DNA from 4 places in the Clostridium sp. Marseille-QA1073 genome. Region 4 is predicted to be linked to each of the others. Evidence: riboswitches for the same ligand, from Rfam matches in the RefSeq annotation. Region 4 holds a riboswitch; each other region holds the start of a gene.
What was found. Region 4 has a riboswitch for cobalamin ahead of ACY1IQ_RS06090 (DUF4430 domain-containing protein). Riboswitches for the same ligand answer to the same signal wherever they lie in the genome.
Positions count from the first base shown of each region.

Region 1: it holds a riboswitch for cobalamin, as region 4 does, so the genes downstream of both, hemA (glutamyl-tRNA reductase) here and ACY1IQ_RS06090 (DUF4430 domain-containing protein) in region 4, are expected to answer to the same signal.
Region 2: it holds a riboswitch for cobalamin, as region 4 does, so the genes downstream of both, ACY1IQ_RS02175 (nucleotide-binding protein) here and ACY1IQ_RS06090 (DUF4430 domain-containing protein) in region 4, are expected to answer to the same signal.
Region 3: it holds a riboswitch for cobalamin, as region 4 does, so the genes downstream of both, ACY1IQ_RS17400 (cobyric acid synthase) here and ACY1IQ_RS06090 (DUF4430 domain-containing protein) in region 4, are expected to answer to the same signal.

Region 1 covers NZ_JBSVQM010000018.1:311-3,529, reverse strand. Annotated here, with positions in the region: gene hemL (glutamate-1-semialdehyde 2,1-aminomutase) at 1-504, opposite strand, end outside; gene hemA (glutamyl-tRNA reductase) at 520-1,740, opposite strand; cobalamin riboswitch at 1,888-2,060, opposite strand; partial or broken gene ACY1IQ_RS14945 (metallophosphoesterase) at 2,734-3,219, shown strand, end outside.
Region 2 covers NZ_JBSVQM010000002.1:64,114-67,332, forward strand. Annotated here, with positions in the region: gene ACY1IQ_RS02170 (ABC transporter substrate-binding protein) at 1-961, opposite strand, end outside; gene ACY1IQ_RS02175 (nucleotide-binding protein) at 983-1,753, opposite strand; cobalamin riboswitch at 1,898-2,087, opposite strand; gene ACY1IQ_RS02180 (endonuclease) at 2,300-2,953, opposite strand; gene ACY1IQ_RS02185 (methylated-DNA--[protein]-cysteine S-methyltransferase) at 2,953-3,219, opposite strand, start outside.
Region 3 covers NZ_JBSVQM010000024.1:19,238-22,456, forward strand. Annotated here, with positions in the region: gene ACY1IQ_RS17400 (cobyric acid synthase) at 1-1,273, opposite strand, end outside; cobalamin riboswitch at 1,391-1,566, opposite strand; gene ACY1IQ_RS17405 (hypothetical protein) at 1,893-2,057, opposite strand; gene ACY1IQ_RS17410 (HAD family hydrolase) at 2,953-3,219, shown strand, end outside.
Region 4 covers NZ_JBSVQM010000005.1:85,256-88,474, forward strand. Annotated here, with positions in the region: gene ACY1IQ_RS06080 (sensor histidine kinase) at 1-881, shown strand, start outside; gene ACY1IQ_RS06085 (hypothetical protein) at 1,026-1,535, opposite strand; gene ACY1IQ_RS06090 (DUF4430 domain-containing protein) at 1,541-1,942, opposite strand; cobalamin riboswitch at 2,237-2,418, opposite strand; gene ACY1IQ_RS06095 (exodeoxyribonuclease III) at 2,700-3,219, shown strand, end outside.

The DNA.
Region 1 (3,219 bases), on a different contig from region 4:
AGCGCTACCAGGAATACCTTCTGTCATTACTCCTGAACCAGCACTTACTAAAAATCCATCAAAATGTCCATGATAACATCCAGCAAATTTTATAATTTTATTTTTATTAGTGTATCCTCTTGCTAGTTTTACTGCACTCATAGTAGCTTCTGTACCAGAGTTAACCATTCTTATTAAATCTATATTATCTAAAGTTTCACATAGATGTTTTGCAAGTTGTAATTCTAAGTTTGTTGGTGCGCCAAAGGCTATAGATTCTTCACAAGTTTCTTTTATTGCATCAATAACATCAGTGTCATTATGGCCTAGTATCATAGGACCCCAAGCACCAATGAAATCAATATACTTGTTTCCATCTTCATCGAATATGTATACACCATCACCTTTTTTTATCACAGGAGGTGTTATACCCATATCTTTTAAAGCTCTAACAGGACTATTAACTCCACCTGGTATGTATTTTTTTGATTCTTCAAAAATTTTAAAACTTCTTTCTGAATTCATTTTCTTCCTCCTTATTTAATTTATATCACAAAAGATTTTTTGTATTAATTTTAATGTTTCATCTCCATTACCTTTTAAAGTTTCCTCTTTTAAAACTTCAATAGCTCTATTTACATAAGCATTACTAGTACTTTTAATTAAAGTTTCAACTAATTTATCATTATCTTTTGTGTATTTTTTTTGAGTATAGGTTTTAAACCTGTTTTTATAAATGGAATTACCTTTATTTATCATATTAATGATATGAGGAGATAAGCTCCTAAGAGTTCTCCATTCATTATATTCTTCTATATACTTTTCAATTATATATTGGTGATTATCCATTATAACTTTTCTTAATTTTTTATTTTCCTCATCAATTATATGAACTTTATCTATATCATATACTGTGACATTTTTAAGTAGTTCTACATTTTTTTCAACATCCTTAGGAACTGCCAAATCAAATATTAATAATTCTTTATCACTTGGAATTTCATCTTTGGTTATAATAGCCTTAGGTGATGAAGTACAGCTTATTATGGTATCAACTAAATCATAATACTGATTTCTACATTCCATAGAAATTATTTTTACTTTATCATTATAGGTTAATAATTCATCTTTTTTAATCTTTTCTACATTTCTTCCTACAATGTATATATTATCGAAATTATTATCATTTCCTATTAATGTTTTATAGCAAAGTTTTCCCATTACCCCAAAGCCTATAATCATATAATTTCTTTTATTTCTCTTTATAGCTTCTTTCACAGCAATTGAAGATGCAGAAACAGGAATTTTATATAGAGTTGTAGCAGTTTTAAATTCCTTACCGCAAGCTATAGCATTAGTAAAAAGCCTTTCTAAAATGCCCTTTAAACTATTTGCTTTAACAGCAGCAAAATAAGCATCTTTAACTTGACCTAATATTTGATCTTCACCTAGAATTTTAGAATGAAAGCCACAACATAACTCCATTAAGTGTTTTATAGCAGCTTCACTTGTTGAGTGGAATATATATTTTTTATTATCTATATCCCAATTTAATATTGTAAAAATATTATTTATAATGTTTTCATCTACATTTTCAGAGGTAAAATAAACTTCTGTTCTATTACAGGTAGAAAGTATAACTACTTCATCGCAAATTCCTCTTAATTTTAATAAGCTTTCTTCTAATACATTGCTAGCAATGCTAAAGCAACTTCTTGTTTCTATATCAACTTCTCTATTTAGCCCTATTAGTTGAATCATCCATTAATCATCTCCTAGCTTATGTACCTTTACCTAGTATATTTACACAAATATTACGCAAATAAAAAAACTCACAATAAGTGAGCTTACATACTAAATCCTAATAGGTTACTTAAGTATCAACGCCACTTTCCTTCCCACCGAAGGCACAGCAAGTTGTTTATGGCAGGTCTCCTGACTTACGCATCAATCTCCTCTCACCTTCCCAAGCATAAGCTCAGTGGTCGAGATTCGTCTTCGTTACAGTAGCGGGGGCTGTAGTGGATTTTCACCACTTTCCCTATTATACTAATAATAGTACCATAAACTTAACATATTTCGTTGAGTCTAGTATATCATAAATACATTAGATTTTAAAGAATTTATTTTTAAAAAAGTCTAATTATTTAATTTTATCTTTAAATTATTGGTGTATATAAAGCTATAGATAACTTTTCTAATAAAGTTTTTAATTTGCGATTAAGCCAATTTCTTTAAAGATTTAGTAAAACTATTATTTTCTCAATTAGCATATTTTATAGATGTACTACTCCTAATTTTAATCTATCTCTGAGAATAATTAACACTTATTGGTATTGGAATTAAAACTACTAAATTCAAAATTCACAGTTCACAATTCACAATTTCGGATATTTCTCAGTGGTAACTGAGAAATTTAGAATTGATTAACTGTAGCGACGAACAGTGTTCGCCATATATTATTGAATAAATATTAAACTATAAGACGTATTAAAAAGAACTGACGAACACCGTTCACATCTACAATAAAACACTAGCAATTGTATTGCTAGTTAAAAAATCCATTAAAGAAATTATTTTAATCAAAAATAATTTCCACCTTAATTGTGCATTTTGCATTGTGAATTGTGAATTAAAATGTCATAGAGATATACATTAAATTTTAAGGTAGTTTATCTATAGAGTAATTTTAGAGGGATTTTTCATATATAGTTGAATAAATTTTAATAAAAGAATTTTAAGGAGAAAATAATTATGAAAACTTTAAAAAAGATAGTGGTAGTTACTTTACTTATGTTAATTTTCTTATACTTGGAAAATAATTCGATTGTTAAAAGTTATATAGAAATTGAACATAGTAAAATGGAAAATAATAATAAAATTAAAATAATACATTTATCTGATTTGCATTGTAAGAGCTTTGGTGAAAATCAAAAATATATTATAAATAAAATTAAAAAAGAGAAGCCGGATATTATAGCATTTACAGGTGATTTAATAGATAGTAGAAGATATGATGAAATACCTAGCTTAGAATTAATGAAAGAATTAGTTAAGATTTCACCAGTTTATTATGTAACTGGAAACCACGAATGGAGATACGGTAATGTAGATTATTTACAAAATAAATTAGAAGCTTTAGGAGTAAAGGTTTTAAGAAATAATAAGGAGCTAATAAAGATAAATAATCAAAGTATAGAAATTATAGGAATAGAAGATCCGTTAAGTAGTTATGGACAA
Region 2 (3,219 bases), on a different contig from region 4:
CGCAAGGAGCATCCCATCTATAAATACCCATTGGAGTCTTATATACCTTATTATTTTTTACTGCATCAATTTTACTCCAATCCTGTCCTTCAATCTTATTTTCTAAAATATCTTCTGGTTTGAAATCAGAAAAATTACTTAAATAGATTATTTCTGGATTCCATTCAATTATTTGCTCCATGGTTACATTTACCCATTGGCCTGGAGTATCTTTAGATACATTATTTCCTCCAGACATTTCTATAAAGGCATTATTAGCGGATTTACTTCCTGCAACTTTAAGTTCTTCATCTCTTAAGTACAATACTCTTGGCTTTTTACTTTGTTCATATTTATCTTTTACTGAAACAAAATATTCTTCTGTTTCCTTATGATATTCTATTAATTTTAATGCTTGATCTTGTTTATCTAATACATCCCCTATAACTTTTATTCCATTTTGAAGATCTTTAAGAGTTCCATATTTTAATGTAATACCAGGTATCCCAATATTTTTTAGCTGTTCAATTTCAGCTTCTTGGTAATCCCATATTATCATAGCATCAGGATTAAGCTTTTTTGCTTCTTCCATATGTATTGTGAAATCATTATCTACAAAATTAGTGCTTGCATTTTTAAGCTCTGGAGCCATATCATTTAAAATAGATTTTTCATAAGATTTTTGCGCTGAAGGGTGCATTCCACTAATTCTTTCCCCATTGCCATCAACTGCATAAATTATAGAAGCCCATGGAATTGGTACTGCTGCAATAGATTTAACCTCCGAAGGCATTTTAACTTCTTTACCTGTAGTATCTACAATAGTCTTAGTTCCATCTGTTTTTTCTTTTTTTGTTTGCTTAGTGCTTTCCTTTTCAGTAGGCTCATTATTTTTATTATTTGAACATCCCCCTATAATAAAAATTGATGATAACAGTACTGACATAACTATTAATTTTAAACTTTTTGTTTTTTTATTCATAAAAATTCCTCCTAAACTCTATTAATTTTTTAAGTATTTTTTAAAATAGTTGAACCCTTTTTCCCCAATGTATTTATAATCAATATGAGAAAATTCTCTTCCACTAAACCCTAAATAAGGTAGTGGAATAAACTTCACTTTATTTTCATATGGAATAAAATTTTGAAAAATAGGATCAGCTATAATAATATCTCCACTACTTATTTCCTCTAAAAGTTTCTTTTCTTCTTCAAAAAATTTCACTTCGGAATATCTATTATTTATATAAAAATTCTCAGAATTTGTCCCCTTCTTTATTGTTGATAAGATAGATATATTCTTCATTGCAAAATCTTCTTTAAGACATTTCTTTATGTCTGAAGAAGAGACTATATATATTGCGTCTACATATTTTTCTCTCATTGGAACAGAAAACCCACCACAAACAACATCACCTAGTACATCATATATAATTACATCCCAAGACTTATGAAGGATATTAAGATGTTCAAGTTCTTCCACCATAGTTATTATGCCTCTCCCTGCACAACCAACTCCAGCTTCAGGACCACCTGCTTCAACACAAGAAATCCCATTAAAGCCTATCTTTATAATATCTTCTTCCGCGATATTGTTTCCTTTCTCCTGAAGACTTTTAATAACAGATGGTATCTTTTTGCCTATTAAATTTCTACTAGAATCGCTTTTAGGATCACAGCCTATAAAAAGAACTTTAAGTCCAATACTAGAAAAAGTCGCTGCAACATTTGATGCTATTGTAGATTTTCCTATACCACCTTTTCCATAAAAGATTTATTTTTATTCATTTAAATTCCTCCTATAGAATATCTTTTAAAAATTTCCATATAAAAAAACCTCTCAATTCAAAAATCAAGAGGTTTCACTATTACTTGTGTAAAATAAGAAATATCTAAAACACCCTCTATCACTCGTAGAGTTCCGGTGAAAAAATAGGCAGGTCTTCTGACTCAAGTATCATCATCTTTTCTACCTTCCCAGTTTCCCAGTGGTTTATTTGAAAAGACTACACTCTTACAGCGGCGGGACCGTGTGGGATTTTCACCCAACTTCCCTTTTAATTAATGCAAGCAATTATCTGCACTAAACCTATTTCTTTATTATTCAATTTTGTTACGCTATTCCAATTATACAATAATATAGCAGTTAACACAAGTAGACAAAAAACTACATAAATATATATTTTAAAATATTTTTAAAGGTTTAAATGTATTTTTTATTTTCTAATATGTTTAAAGCTCTAAGGGACGGTTCATTTTTATTCCTAAAATTAAAAGCTTAATTTAGAATATAATTATGAACCGTCCCTTAAAATATTGATTACTTTATATAGCTACTGGGAATTCTCTTTTCACATATAGATTCAAGTGGGCATCCTTCACAATTAGGTGACTTTTTACAGTAACATTTAGCATGTTCTACAATAAGACCATGAAACTCGTTATATATGTATAAATCCTTTGGTATACTCTCCTCAATTTTAACTCTTAACTCATCATAATTTTTAGGTATATCATATCCAATTCTATATAATATACGCTTAGTATAAGTATCTACAATAAAAAAAGGAATATTTAAAGCATAAGTTAAAATTGAGTCAGCAGTCTCCCTTCCAACTCCTTTAATTTCTAATAATTCATCACGTAGGACTTGTCCATCTGTACCCTCTGTATTTTTAATATCATATGAGTATTTTTTAAACCATGAAGTAAGGGCCTTTAGTCTAATCGCCTTTTGATTATAGTATCCACTAGGTCGTATAATTTCTCCAAGTTCTTTATTTGAAACGGTTTCTATAAATTCTGGTGATAAGTTATCTCCTAAATTAGCTATTGCTTTCTCAACATTAGTCCATGATGTATTTTGTGTAAGTATTGCTCCAACCATCATCTCAAAAGCTGTCTTTGCAGGCCACCAACTTCTTTTTCCATAAGCCGTTAATAGTAAATTATAGATTTGTATTAATCCTTTCATCACTTTGCCTCCAATAATAACAATCGTTCTTTAATATCTATTCCTCCAATATATCCATTAAGCTTACCATTACTACCTACAACACGATGGCATGGGATAAAAATTGGTATTGGATTACGGTTGCATGCAAGCCCAACTGCACGTGCAGCTTTAGGCTTACCAACCTTTTCTGCTAATTCCTTATAAGTAAAAGTTTTTCCATAAGGGATTTCACATATCAATTGCCATACTTCTTGCATAAATTCTGTTCCAACAGAAGCTAAAGG
Region 3 (3,219 bases), on a different contig from region 4:
CTCCATCATTATAATTTACCTCTTTTGTATTTTGAGTTTTTATATTAAATAGTGGATTGGCATTTTTACCGTATTTGCAAATCCCCATATGAATTTCATAACCATATACAGATAATTTATCTCTATCAGTGTTGAAGACTTTATTATCAATTAAATCTGCTTCTACTCTAGTAGTTACCTTTTTCTGCTCAAAAACTGTCTCTATGTCTAACAGTCCTAATCCTTCTATTTCTGATAGATCTGTTTCTACACCATATGGATCTGTGATTTTCTTACCTAGCATTTGATATCCACCACAAATTCCTATTATTTCTCCATTTTTACTATATTCTTTAATCTTATCAAAAAGTCCAGAAGTTTTAAGTGCATTTAAATCTTCAATGGTATTTTTACTTCCTGGTATAATTAATAAATCAGGATTTATAAATTCTTCTACAGAAGTTATAAATCTTACTGAAACATCTTCTTCATTTTTAAGTGCATCTACATCAGTAAAATTTGAGATTCTAGGAAGCTTGATAACAGCTATATCAATTTTATTTGTTATCTTTTTATTTAATTCTACAGCTCCATCCTCATCTTCTAGAGCTAATGTAAAATGTGGTACAACTCCTATACACTGTTTTTTAGATATATCTTCAAGCATGTCAATACCTGGCTTTAATATATCTACATCACCTCTAAATTTATTGATGATAGTTCCCTTTATTCTTTCTCTTTCTTCTTCTGTAAGAAGCATTAATGTTCCTACTAATGAAGCAAAAACTCCACCTTTATCAATATCTCCAACTAGGACTACAGGCGCGTCTACAAGTTCTGCCATCCCCATATTTACTATATCTCTATCTCGTAAATTTATTTCTGCTGGACTACCTGCACCTTCCATAACTATAATGTCAAATTGATTTTCTAACTCTTCAAATTGAGTTTTTAGCATATCTCTAAACTCTAATTTCATATTATGATATTCCATTGCTGTGCTATTTCCGTAAACCTCTCCGTTTACAATTATTTGACATTTCTTATCACTAGTTGGTTTTAATAGTATAGGATTCATGTATGCTTCTGGCTCTAATCCACAAGCATAAGCTTGTAATACTTGCGCACGTCCCATCTCTTTACCATCTAAAGTTATGTATGAATTTAATGACATATTTTGTGATTTATATGGACATACCTTATATCCATCTTGTTTAAAAATTCTACATAGTGCTGTAACTAATATACTCTTGCCTACGGAAGATGCTGTTCCTTGCACCATTATCTTTGCCATATTAAAACTCCCTTTCAAATAAAAAAATAATAGAGGCAAACTCTCTAAGTTCACCTCTATTTGTATAAATAATCTGCAGAATGTCCCCTCATACTAATAGAACTTTCCCTCCGAAAGCTTTTACTTAAGATTTAGGCAGGTCTCCTGGCTTTTGATTCATTCTCCCCTTAACCTTCCCCTTTAAAAGAGTGGTATATTTAAGGTTCGTCATCATTTACAGTAGCGGGGGCTGCTGTGGAATTTAACCACATTCCCTTTTCACTTATAAAAGCACCTAAATTCTTATTATTGAATTTTTATATTGCTTTAATTTGAATTTAAATCTATCACAAATAAAATTATAGATTTAAATTAATTCTATGTCAAGTTATGTAACTTTATGAACTACTACCACTTATTCCATTGAAGTGATAACTTCATGGTCAATATTCCTATTGGAACAAGTTTACCCATACTCAAAAGGTCATTCCAACCTCACTAATTACTAATTTCGGTAGATTTTTACTAATATTTATATCTCTATCGTGATGTACAACACAATTCGGACAAATTCATTTTCTAAGTGATAATTTTTTACTTCTAAATTTTTATGCCCACGCTCTGAACATAGCTGAACTTTTTAAATCAAATAAAATAAAGTATGAAATTTTATTCCATCAATTTCAGATTTGTAATTTGTCCATGGAAATAATTTAAGTGAAGCTATCACTATTGATGAATCAAGTATTTTAATATTTCCTAAATCTTTAATATTTTCCTTTGAAACTTTTGGAGTCAATCTCATTAATTTAGCTATAGTTAAATTGAAAATATCAACGAAAATTTGTGGATTTCTTTCGCTATCATTTCTAGATGTACCAGCATGAAAGACTACTTGAACGATTTCTTGTAACTTTTCGTCATTTTTATTGCAGCTTCCATATCTCTTAATGAATCTAAAGTCTTTATTTCAGAGAATATAAATAATTTAAGATGCTCCTTAGTGAAAATTTATCATTTTTTAAGATATGATCAGACTAAAAATAAGAAATTAAAGATTTCATATGAAAAATTTCTAAGTTGAAACAAAAAATTAATCACCAAAGTATAACAACTACCGTAATATTGAAATTCAGTGAATAATTCAGTTCCAATTGTAAACTTATTCACAGTGCTCCCAATTATATGACACCTAATGACCAAATAAAAATTGTATTAAAAAGTGATGACAATCCATATCACATTCCTACTAATTATTTTTTATAATGCTCCCACTACATAAGCTTGTGAATCTTAGTAGAGCATCTTTATTATTTAGCATTTCTTCAGCTTGACTTATAACAATTAAAAGAGAATGCTCATCTATCATTGTGATTTTAATCTCATCTAATTTAATCTGCTCATTTATATCAATTTTTTATTTCATAGTATCTCTTATAACTCTTGGATGCTCTTGTCTGATTCATGAGAAGATGCAACTCCTAGTGCATAGTTTATCTCCATATTTTTTCCATAAAATATAAAATTTTAACTTAAGAATAATAAAATTCAATTTTATATTGACATTTTTTGATGCTCGTTATATAAGTTAATTGTAAAGATTATGTTAAGCATTGTTAATAATTTTTAACAATACGTTTTATTTAGCATATTGAACTATTTCTATTAAAAATTAAAATCACAAATGAGGAGAGATAACTATGAATAATTTTAAAAGAAAAACTCTTGGCTTATCATTAGCATGCATTATGTCTTTTTCTTTAGTTGCATGTGGAAATTCTGCTAAAACAGAAGAAACTAAAAATGACACTAAAGTAGAACAAACTGATAACAAAAATGAAGTTAAACTTGAAAAGGGTAACTGGGCTCCTGAAAATTACGCTGCTTTAACAGATCTTATAGAGAAATACGGCAAAAACAGCAAAGATTATGATGAAAAGAAAAAACCTTACGCTGTATTTGACTGG
Region 4 (3,219 bases):
AAATATCAGAAATAAATGAAGATGATATATACATATATAGTAAAGATACATACGGTAAAAATAATATTCTTTTAAAAGAAGCCTTAGAGTATAGTAATCTTAAAACAGAATTTTTATCAAATATGTCTCATGAACTTAGAACACCTCTTAATATTATATTTAGTTCTATTCAACTCTTTAAGGTATATCTTGATAATGAAGATAATTTAAAAAGTAAAGAAAAATTATATAATTATGTTAATATAATGAAACAAAACTGCTACAGGCTGTTAAGATTGATTAACAATCTCATCGATTCCACAAAAATTGACGCTGGGTTTTTATCTTTAAATATGCATGATCAAGACATAATTTGTATAATAATAAACATATGTAATTCTATTAAAGGTTATATAGAAAGTAAAGATTTAACCTTTACCTATCACAGTACAGTTACTAGTAAGATAATGAGTTGTGATGCGGAAAAAATAGAACAAGTAATTTTAAATTTATTATCTAATGCTGCCAAGTTTTCAAAGCCTCATGGTAAAATTCAGTTGAGCATCTCTGAAAATAATGGTAACTTAATCATTTCGGTAAAGGATAACGGTATAGGAATCCCTAAAGAAAAACAAAAGATAATCTTTAATAGGTTTAGACAAGTACAACCTCTTATGAACAGAAATCATGAAGGTAGCGGTATAGGCCTTTCCATTGTGAAGTCTCTAGTAGAAATGCATAATGGTGAAATCTCTGTTATAAGTGAAAAAAATGTAGGAAGTGAATTTATAGTGGAAATTCCTATATTACAAAATAAAAATTGTATTTATAGTGAAAATAAACAAATAAATTTTAATTCTATAGAAAAGATATATATGGAATTTTCTGATATATATAATTAATAGAGCATTTTAACTGATGAATTATCTTTATAATTAAATAAAAAAACCTTCTTGTAAATGATATTTAGTAAGTCCATTTAATTACAAGAAGGTTTTTTTACTCTTTTAATATGATGCTTAAATTTAAACAATACAATATTAAAATTAACAACTTTTGCACTCTTGGTTATTTAGTTTTATTAATAACTTATAAATATGTTCTCCTAATAGCATCATTGCTAGATAATTTCCTACCATATGGATTATATCGTAAGGTATTCCTCTTATCCAATAAGCAACAGCAAAACTAAGGTCATTTAATATTATATAAGGAAGGGCAAAAAGCATACCAAAGATTAAGCCGAAAACTCCTGAAAATATAGACCAAAGTAAAAAGTTTTCTTTATTTATCCTTGTAAATAATAATGTTAATATAACTAATAATGGCCAAACAAAAGCATAGCTAAACCACCATAATCCAATTCCGTAGATTAATCCTTCTATAAGAACAAATAATAGTGCTATAATTATAGCTTTTTTCCTAAATACAAGTGTATAAACAATTAAAAACATTGATACAAGTTCTATATTGGGTAAAAAGCTTAAAAACATTTTTGACACTGTGATTATTGAAGATAATAGCACTATTATAATTAACTCTCTAGTTTTATTCATACTATTTACCAGCCTGTTGTAAATATAAACTCAAATCTATCTCCATCCGCTATCGTAGTTTCGTCTATTCCTGCTGCCGCATCCACTCCGTTTATTGTAAGTTTCCACCACTCTTGTTTATTCTTATCTGCTAAAATTCCATCTACTTTATTTACATATCTTCCAAATTGTGATTTTTCTGCATCTATTACCTTCATCTCGTCTAATGCCTCTCCTAAAAATTCAGCATTTGTTGAATGTTTATGTTCTTTTTCGTATTTATCTTTTTCAGATTTAACAATTACTGTTATATTTTTATTTCCTTTAACGGTTTCAACTTTCGCAAATTTTCCATAAGCAAAATACCCTACAACAGCAATAAGTAAAATTAAAATAGTTGTTATAATTCTTTTATTGTTATTCTTCATAACTATATCCTCCTATATTTTCTATATAAATTAAACTGATATAAGCCCCTGACTAATTAATTTTTATTTAGCTATATTCAAAAATAACTGTTCAATATTCTTATATATTTTCTTTCAGATGTCTTAGCTGATTCCGTAATAGTTTCTATTCTGAAATAGAAACAACTTGTGTATTGCTCCTTTCTATATTTAAATTCTATGTATTACAAAATAAAAAACTCTCTTTCTTTAAAAGTAAAAGAAAAAGAGTAGCTTTCTGTAAAACTAAACCAACTCTTCCCTCCGAAGAAAAGCTTGTGAATATACTGTTTAATAAGTATCCTGGCTCTCGTTTCAATCTCCGAGCGTCTTCCCAGATAAACTCCAGTGACTATTGCTCTTTGTCCACGATTACAGTAGCGGGGGCTGCTATGGCTTAAAACCATATTCCTTATAAAACAGCACATATTAACTTAATTAAATTCTATCATATGAAAATTTAACTTTCAATAAATCTATTAAATAAGTCTACTCTTTATAAAAGAGATTAAATTTTTATATTGATAAGAATTATAATTTATCTTTTATTAATAGACTATTAAATTATATAATGATAGAAAAGATTAAATTAATCATTATATACAATATTCAATGTTATAATATTACTATTATAACAAAATTTTTTGTTAATTATTATTCATATTTTATCTTATTAAATATTTAAAATTGAGATATATTCTATAAATTTATCTCAAATACTTATAAGGGGAGTTTTACAATGAAAATTTACTCATGGAATGTAAATGGCCTTAGAGCCATATTAAAAAAAGATTTTATTCCTTGGATAACCGAGTCATCACCTGATATATTATGTATTCAAGAAACTAAGCTTCAAGAAAATAATTTAGATGAGAATATAACTAATATTGAAGACTACTATTCATATTTTTCCCATGGAATAAAAAAAGGCTATAGTGGAGTTGCAATTTATACTAAAACAAAACCAAAATCTATAAGAAATGGCATTGGTATTGAAAAATTTGATATAGAAGGACGTATATTAATTGCTGAATATGAAGACTTTACTCTTATGAATATCTATTTTCCTAATGGTCAATCATCTGAAGAAAGACTTAAATATAAAATGGAATTTTATGATTCTATATTAGATTTTTGTAATATGGAAGTATCAAAAGGTACTAATTTGATAATTTGTGGTGATTATAATACTGCTCATACTCCTATGGATATAAAAAATGCTAAAGCCAATGAAAAGACCTCTGGCTTTCTGCCAATAG